Regions from separate parts of the Extibacter sp. GGCC_0201 genome, predicted to be linked through region 2. Evidence: predicted binding sites of a transcription regulator. Region 2 holds the regulator's gene; the other holds the start of a gene.
The links. Region 2 encodes Rex, which represses fermentation and respiration genes when NADH is low (regulators of the CRP and FNR family bind a similar motif). Its sites were predicted from a motif close to ATTGTTAANTANTTAACAAT; they were not measured.

Region 1 (4,433 bases), on a different contig from region 2:
CCCTCCTTGTTTGGTTTTGCTTAAGTATCCATTCTGGGCACTTATTAAAATTATATATACAGCCACATATGATACACGAAATACCTCTCGACTTCCGCCTGTAAAAGAATCGGGGGTCTTCTACAGTTCATCATGTGCGGCAGTAATACCATTGTCCGCAGACTTATTTTCCTTCCGGAAGCTGGTCTACTTCTTTAGAAACTGTAAGTCTCCTGTACAGAGGATGACCGATTGTTCTCATAACATGGTCTGTCTGATGGAATGTTTTCAGCTTCAGTTTCGGCGCGGAACCCATAACTGTATTTGAACAGTCAGAGCAGTTGCCGATAATGATGAATTCAGCTCCATCCTTCTTGAACTGGAGACACTTCTGTGCCTGGCCAGGACAGTTTCCAGGATTTTCGCACTTGAGCGCCGCTCCCGGTTTTGGCTCGATTGCCTGCTTACATCTTGCCACAGATACAACCTTGCCATTCATCTTTTCACAGATTTCACGCATACGGTCTTCGCTTCCGCCGCAGGCACATACCAACAGACCCACGTTAGCGCCGTGTAAATCTGGAAATTCAACTGTTACGATGATGCCGCCCGTCGTCTTTGTCACAGGCGCATCTAATGTAGTGGACTTTCCTGTAAATGGTCCGCCCATGATAATCTCTCCATATGTACCGTCGATGCCGCCGGCTTTTTCAATCATATCCCCCACGCATGTTCCAACCGGAACGTCCATATATACGTGTGGTTCATTTCCGCCGTTCAGTTTGCCGATAACTGTCATATTCTTGCTGTAGCAAGGCTTTTTAAGCTCTATAGCTTCTGCGATACGAAGCAGCGTCTCACAGTTGATTACAACCGCATCTGCCGCAGAAGGAAGCTGTGTAGGATCCAGAAGCTTTCCAAGCGCTTCTCTTACGACTGCTCTTTCCTCTCCCATCGGGTAGATATCCGGAAGAAGATGAATCGTAATATTATCTTCGTCTTTGATGGCTTCTCTTAATATCTGTATTGCTTTCTCATTTTTCTTCTTGATAGCAATGATACCTTTTGCAGCGTTACAGACTTCCATGCAGTATTTCAGCCCGCGGATCGTGATATCAGTCTGCTCTTCAAGCTGCCGGATGTTATGGCGAAGTCCCGGCTCGCATTCTGCTGCATTCACCAACACATAGCCGCCATTAAGGTCTGTCCCGATTTTGACTCCTGTCGGGAATCCGGCACCGCCCATACCAACGATTCCAGCTTCCTTTACCATCTCAAGCTTGCTGCCTTCTTTAATAGGTACAAACTCGTCTTTCTGCTCTTCATCAGGCTTGATGATAATACGGTCATCCGTCACTTCTTCCACTACACCGTACACGCTGGAAAAAATGTTAGCGCCAAGGCCTGCAGGTGTTGCAATCAAGGTACCTTTTTTAACTTCATCCCCAGCCTTTACGATTGCTTCACAGGGTGCACCAACATGTTGACGTAATAAAATCTGCACATTTCCCATGACATCTTTCTCCTTTATTTTCTTTTTTTATAAGTAAAAAACGAAACATACATCCCGTTTACTTATTACATGTCCGCAGCATACCATTTACGTTATTTATAAATTTTGTCTATAATTACAATATATTGTTATCGCTATTTTTTTAACACTATATGTGTCTTTTTTGGCGGAGGCATGTGGGAATCGAACCCACCCAGGACGCTCTTAACGCCCCACACTAGTTTTGAAGACTAGGAGGCACACCAGTCACCCATCTACCCCCATGGTTCTTGCCTCATGCGTCTTGACTATAACACAATTTTATGCATATTTCAACCGTTTTTATTTACTTTTTATCTTACCAAAAAATCATTGACTTTTCAAGGTTTATCGTACATAATAATTGTAGCAGACTGAACGTGATACTAGAATGCGGTCTAATTGTTAATTTTATATCGTTATTATATGCGATATGCGGTTTCTTCTGTAAAAGGCACTGAGGAGACAAGGGAATCTCCGATGTGTTTTTATAAAAACTTATAGGTATTGTCTATGAGTAAATTTTAAGGAGGTAATGAATTATGGAGTTAAAAGCAAATGTTAACTTCGATCGGTTTGAGCAGGCATTACAGGTAGTGGACGCTCACACCGTCGGCGAGTTCTGCCGTGTAGTCATTGGAGGATTTCCGGAGCCGGAAGGCAGCACAATGATTGAAAAGAAAAAATGGATGGAGAACAACTACGACCACGTTCGTACGGCATTGATGTTCGAGCCAAGAGGACATCATGATATGTTTGGGGCATTCCTGTGCGAGCCTGTCAACAAAGAAGCTGACTTCGGCGTAATGTTCATGGATACAGGCGGATACCTTAACATGTGCGGCCACTGTACGATCGGTGCTGTTACCGTCGCTGTCGAAGCCGGACTTGTAGAGTCCAAAGAAGGGGTCAACGAAGTCGTTCTGGAAGCACCTGCAGGGCTCATCCGTACAGAAGCTGTTGTAAAAGACGGCAAGGTTGAGCATGTCACGCTGACAAACGTACCGGCTTTCGTTTATAAAGAGAACCTCTCCGTTACAATCGATGGAAAAGAGATTCCATTTACAATCTCATTCGGCGGAAGCTTTTTCGCATTAGTTGATACGACGAAGATCGGCATCGAAGAGATCAGCCCGAAGACGGTTCCTGATATCACAAAATTAGGAATGAAGCTTCTCGATGTCATCAACAAAGAAGTTCCGGTTAAGCATCCTCTGCTTGACATTGATACGGTTGATCTGGTAGAGTTCTATGGACCGACACCTAACCCGGACAAAGCAACCATGAGAAACGTAGTAATCTTCGGAGATGCTATGGCTGACCGCTCACCATGCGGTACAGGAACTAGCGCGAAGCTCGCTACGCTTCACCACTGGGGAGAAATCGGCGTAGGCGAGGAATTCATCTACGAAAGCTTTATCGGCACTACATTCAAGGGTGTTATCAAAGAGACGACAAAGGTCGCTGACTACGATGCAGTAATTCCTATGATTACAGGAAGCTGCTACCTGACCGGTGTTGCTACATACTTGATCGACCCAACAGATCCATTGAAATATGGGTTCCAGGTCGGTTAATATCTGCCGGAATTAAAGTTGGTACTGCGGTAGTTATAGAAGCGGATTAGTTCATAATCCGCTTCTCTTTATATAAAGGTATATCAAGGCAGGCTGTGCAGCGCACATCTGTCCGCGGTACACGATATGTTAATCTAGAGAAGGGAATGGGTGACGATGCCACGAAAGCGACAGTCAACGAAGAGCCGCATCGTAAAAGCTGCCTGGAATCTGTTTTACAAGAACGGATATGAGCAGACGACCGTAGAGGATATCATCTGTGCTTCAAAGACCTCTAAAGGCACTTTCTACCACTATTTCAAAGGGAAAGAAGCACTGCTTAATTCCCTGTCATATCTGTTTGATGAAAAATACGAAGAACTGGCCGCAGTTATTGACCCGAATCTGTCTGCTTATGACAAGCTCCTGTTTTTAAACCATGAGCTGTTTTATATGATAGAGACAAGTGTAGATATCAAGCTGCTTGCACTGCTGTATTCTTCACAGCTTGTCACGAAAGATAAGAAGTCTCTTTCTGACAGCAAACGTTTTTATTTCAAGTGGATTACGGAGATTCTGGAAGAAGGTCTGGAAAAAGGAGAATTTAAGAACACGAGCACTGCCGAAGAGCTCATGGCCATCTATGCCATGTTTGAACGTGCACTGCTGTATGATTGGTCGCTTTTCAAGGGAAAATACTCACTTTCCCAGTACAGCGACAAGCTTCTGCCGCATGTGCTTGACACATTCGTAGACGGTGTATAAATAACAGACGGCAGCACAAACATGCCCCGGAATTCAGGAATCCATCCTTTATTCCGGGGCATGTTCATCTCAGCGGCATTTATTCTAAACCATGCACTCGTGCATGTCCTCTTCTTCAATGCCGGCTTTTGCCATCATTTCTTTCATCTGTTCCCTGTCGTCAAGCCCTGCACACCAGGACAGGCCGCAGCCTGCGGATATTGCCCTGGGAACCGGGATAATCCGTCCTGGAGCACCGTGTTTCTTACACGCCTTCTCCATTGCCATAGCATCAGCCGTCGTATGGAATGTGACGACCAGTTTTAACTCTTTTTTTCTCATGCCTATTCGATTACCACTTCGAAATAGCCTTCCTTCTCCGTCGATACCGCAGACTTTCCATGCTCTTTTGCATACTTTTCTACGTTCATCTTCTGATGTGGTTCTGTAACAAGAACCTTTACCGCCTCTTTGACCTCTTTCATCGCATCCGCCGTCAGCATAAGCGGCTCCGGGCAGGAAAGACCTCTCGCATCTACTTCCTTCATATTATTTAACCTTCTTTCTCAGAATACTACTTATAAACCTGTATTTCAATACAAAAACATAATTATTTGGCTTCT
Region 2 (4,433 bases):
TGCTTATACGCTCGATTATTTCCGCCGTCTCTTCTTCAATCATAAATCCAAGTCTTGACATCCCTGTATCCAGCTTAATATGAATATATGCCTGTTTTCCCATTTTGACCGCAAGTTCAGATACCTCACGGGCCATTTCTTCCGTATACAATGTCATGCGGATGTCGTGTTTTATCATTTCCTCCCGTTGATCCGGAAAGATGCAGCCCAGTACGAGCAATGGCTTTTCAATTCCTGCGCGGCGCAGTACTAAAGCTTCGTCAAGCGTCGCGACCGCGAATCCCCACATATACTCTTTCGGAGAGAGCATTTTTGCTATCTGCACCGCTCCGTGTCCATAGCCGTCCGTCTTCACGACACCGAGCATCTTAACCCCTTCTCTGACATTTCGTCTCATCATCTCTATATTATATTCCACCGCATCCAGGTCTATCCTGGCACACACTCTGTTATATGCTTTCATCTATCTGTCCTCCTGTTCTTTCATTGCCCGGCCGGCATACTCGATCAGATCAGATGCCATGACGCTGTAGCATCCTTTATCCAGACATGCAAGTTCCCCTGCCCGGCCGTGCAGATACGTTCCAAGCTCCGCTGCTTCTCTGAGTCCCAGCCCCTGTGACAGCAGGCCTGCTATCACACCTGCGAGCACATCGCCGGAGCCTGCCTTCGCCATGGATGCATTGCCTGACAGGTTCACGTACGGCTGCCTGCCCGCCGACATGGTGACTGTCCGTGCGTCTTTCAGCACGCAGGTGACGCTGTACTCTTCTGCAAAGTCCCGCAGAATCTGCATTCTCTGTGATCTGAGCTCCGGGATGTCCTTCCCTGTCATACGGGACATTTCTTTCATATGCGGCGTAAAGATAAAGTTCTCATGGCGCAGCCGGTCAAGATATTTCTTGTGGTCTGCAATCAGATTCAGCCCGTCTGCATCTATCACGCATGGCACTTCTACATTTTCCATCACTGTCCTGAGTATCTTCCTCGACTTGTCACTCGTCCCGATTCCAGAACCTACGCTCACTACATCTGCCCGGTTCAGCAGCTTGAGCAGTTCGACTTCATCGTAAAAGTCATATGTCTTGATAACCGCTTCCGGCAGAAGCGTCTGCAGTATGACGCGGTTATCCTCCGACGTATATATCTGTACCAGTCCGGCTCCCACTGTATAGGCCGCCTTGGCGTTCAGGAAAGCGGCCCCGGACATGCCCTTGCTCCCTGCGATGATCAGCACCTTCCCATATGTCCCCTTGTTGGAATCGGCCCTGCGCTTAGGAAGGAGGCGCTTGTAATCGCTTTCTTCATATGTAAAGGCCGTACCGCTCTCTTTTTTGACCTCTGATGCATCTATACCGATATCTGCAGTCACTACTTGCCCCGCGTATTCCTTTCCCGGATATAATTCAAGTCCAAGCTTCCTCTCCTGGAACGTCACTGTAGCGTCGGCCCTAAAAGCCGTCCCCATGACAGAGCCGTTGTCCGCACACACGCCGGACGGAATGTCTACCGCCAGCCGGTATCCCTCTGAGCGGTTCATGGCTTCAACAAGTTCCCTGTACCTCCCTTCGAGAGTACGGTTTAGTCCGACGCCAAACAATGCGTCCACGATGATGCTGTACCGGCCTTCTGCATAATCTGTGGCAATCTCAGTTCCCGTCTGCCGCAGACGCTTTATCTGTTCCTTCGTCTCCCGGGAACACTGTCCTTCGTCCCCTGCGAGGACAGCTGTGACCGTATGCCCTTTTTCCGTAAGCATCCTTGCGATAGCAAAGCCGTCTCCTCCGTTATTGCCGGTTCCGCATACGACACATGCCTCCGACAGGTCCAACCTGCTGTCTTCCATGTAGGCCACGCATGCCGCCGCGGCACGTTCCATCAGATCTGATGGAGGAATCTGAAGCTGCTCAATCGTATATTGATCTGCGCGCTTCATCTGGGATGCATTCAGCAGATATTTCATACCTCTCACCTCCTGTTATTTTGCCGGTCTTTTCTAGCCTGCGAAAAGTTCCGGTATATAAAAGAACGTGTAAAGACAAGCCTGTTCTGCACATGCCCATCATTACACGTTTTTATACTTCTTTATTTTTTATCGCTATGTTCTTCGTTATAACGGCCTATGTTATAGGAGAGCCTCATAAGACTCTCGATAAGGTGAACATTTTCGACGATAATATGGTCCGGCAGGTTCAGATCCGTATGTGCAAAATTCCAGATTGCCCTTACCCCATTATCTACCAGGAGATTCGCGACTTCAATCGCCTTGTCTTTCGGGATGGTCAATACGGCAATCTCGACATTGTTATTCTGGACAAAATCTTTCAGCTCATCCATCATACGAATCGGCACGCCTCTGATTGATACTCCGTTTAACCTGGGATTCACATCAAAGATTCCTTTTAAGATAAAGCCCCGTTTTTCGAATGCAGCGTAATTCGCAAGCGCCTGTCCCAGATTACCGGCTCCGATGATGACGATATTGTGATTTTCTTCCAGGCCGAGAATCTTGCCGATTTCTGTATATAGATACTTTACATTATAGCCATATCCCTGTTGTCCGAACCCGCCAAAATTGTTGAGGTCCTGACGAATCTGGGATGCTGTAACTTTCATTCTCTTGCTCAAATCATTGGATGATATTCTTTCAACTCCGTTTTCCAGCAGTTCCCCCAAATATCTGTAATATCTTGGCAGCCTCCGAATCACTGCCTGAGAGATTTCTCTTTCTTCCACTAGCCCACTCACCTTCCTGTTACGTTCTAAAAAATATTATATAGAATTGTCACTTCAAAGTCAAACTTTTAGTTGTATTTTGTCCTATTTTCGATATAATGAATGTTAGCAGAGCCTGCTTTTAAAGCAATGCAGGACGATGCAGGAGGACGTTATGATACTAGCATGCCATGGAATGAATAAAGCATTTGGAGAAGATGTCATCGTAAAAGACGCTTCTTTTCATATAGAGGACTATGAAAAAGCCGCCCTCGTGGGACCGAACGGCGCAGGGAAATCCACCATACTGAAGATGATAGTGGGGGAACTTCCGGCGGATTCCGGGGACGTCATCCTCACGAAAGGCAGGACGATCGGCTATCTCGCGCAGCATCAGGATATGTCGGGCGGCAGCACTATCTACGAAGAAGTAAAGACAGCCAAGGCGGACGTCATAGAGACGGAACGCCAGATACGCGCGATAGAGCTGGAATTGAAGCATCTCGAAGGAGATGCTTTAAAAGCGCGCCTGGATACATATAACCGTCTCACCGCCGTCTTCGAGCGCGCCAACGGCTATGCCTACGAAAGCGAGATAACCGGGGTCCTCAAAGGGCTTGGATTTGACGAGACGGATTTTGCAAAAAAGGTCGACACACTATCCGGAGGGCAGAAAACGAGGGTTTCTCTTGGCAAGCTCCTGCTGACGAAGCCCGACATCCTTCTTCTGGATGAGCCTACCAATCATCTTGACCTCAATTCCATCGCGTGGCTGGAAACATATCTTTTAAACTACCAGGGTGCGGTACTCATCGTCTCCCATGACCGGTATTTCCTGAACAGGGTCGTCACGAAGGTCCTTGAGATTGAACTGGGGACGTTGTCCGTCTTCCTTGGCAATTACAGCCAGTATGCCGAAAAGAAGAAGATGATTCGTGACGCGAAGCTGAAAGAGTACCTGAACCAGCAGCAGGAAATCAAGCACCAGGAGGCGGTCATCGAGAAGCTGCGCTCTTTCAACCGGGAAAAATCCATCAAACGGGCAGAAAGCAGGGAAAAGATGCTTGCCAAGATGCAGCCGGCGGAAAAGCCTCAGGAGGCCGTCACAGAGATACATCTTTCCCTCGAGCCTTCCTGCGTGAGCGGAAATGACGTGCTGAGCGTTGAGCATCTGAGCAAATCTTTCCCTCCCCAGCACCTTTTTTCCGACATAAGCTTTGATATCAAGCGCGGGGAGCATGTCGCTGTCATAGGTGATAATGGTACAGGCAAGACGACGCTGCTTAAGATACTTAACAACGTAATTGGCGCGGACAGCGGAACCTTTACGCTTGGAACGAATGTACAGATTGGCTATTATGACCAGGAGCACCATGTGCTTCATATGGAGAAGACCATTTTTGCTGAGATCTCCGACGATTATCCGAAACTCACCAATACGCAGATACGCAATATGCTGGCAGCATTCCTGTTCACAGGTGACGACGTGTTCAAGCTGATCGGCGACCTGAGCGGCGGTGAGAGGGGGCGCGTATCGCTTGCCAAGCTCATGCTCTCGGAAGCGAATTTCCTCATCCTTGACGAGCCGACCAACCATCTGGACATCACTTCCAAGGAAATCCTGGAAAAGGCTCTGAACGATTACACCGGCACTGTGCTGTATGTGTCACACGACCGTTACTTCATCAACGAGACTGCCACCAGGATTCTGGATCTGG

Region 1: the regulator Rex is predicted to act here: its motif matches at 1,912-1,931, upstream of HJV72_RS16405 (proline racemase family protein).

The regions. Positions count from the first base shown of each region.
Region 1 covers NZ_JABFCH010000029.1:41,157-45,589, reverse strand. The annotation lists gene prdC (proline reductase-associated electron transfer protein PrdC) at 164-1,510, opposite strand; tRNA gene HJV72_RS16410 (tRNA-Sec) at 1,657-1,754, opposite strand; gene HJV72_RS16405 (proline racemase family protein) at 2,053-3,087, shown strand; gene HJV72_RS16400 (TetR/AcrR family transcriptional regulator) at 3,244-3,831, shown strand; gene HJV72_RS16395 (DUF3343 domain-containing protein) at 3,916-4,152, opposite strand; gene HJV72_RS16390 (sulfurtransferase TusA family protein) at 4,155-4,358, opposite strand; gene yedE (YedE family putative selenium transporter) at 4,421-4,433, opposite strand, start outside.
Region 2 covers NZ_JABFCH010000019.1:468-4,900, reverse strand. The annotation lists gene alr (alanine racemase) at 1-463, opposite strand, end outside; gene HJV72_RS12860 (NAD(P)H-hydrate dehydratase) at 464-1,963, opposite strand; gene HJV72_RS12855 (redox-sensing transcriptional repressor Rex) at 2,086-2,736, opposite strand; gene HJV72_RS12850 (ABC-F family ATP-binding cassette domain-containing protein) at 2,891-4,433, shown strand, end outside.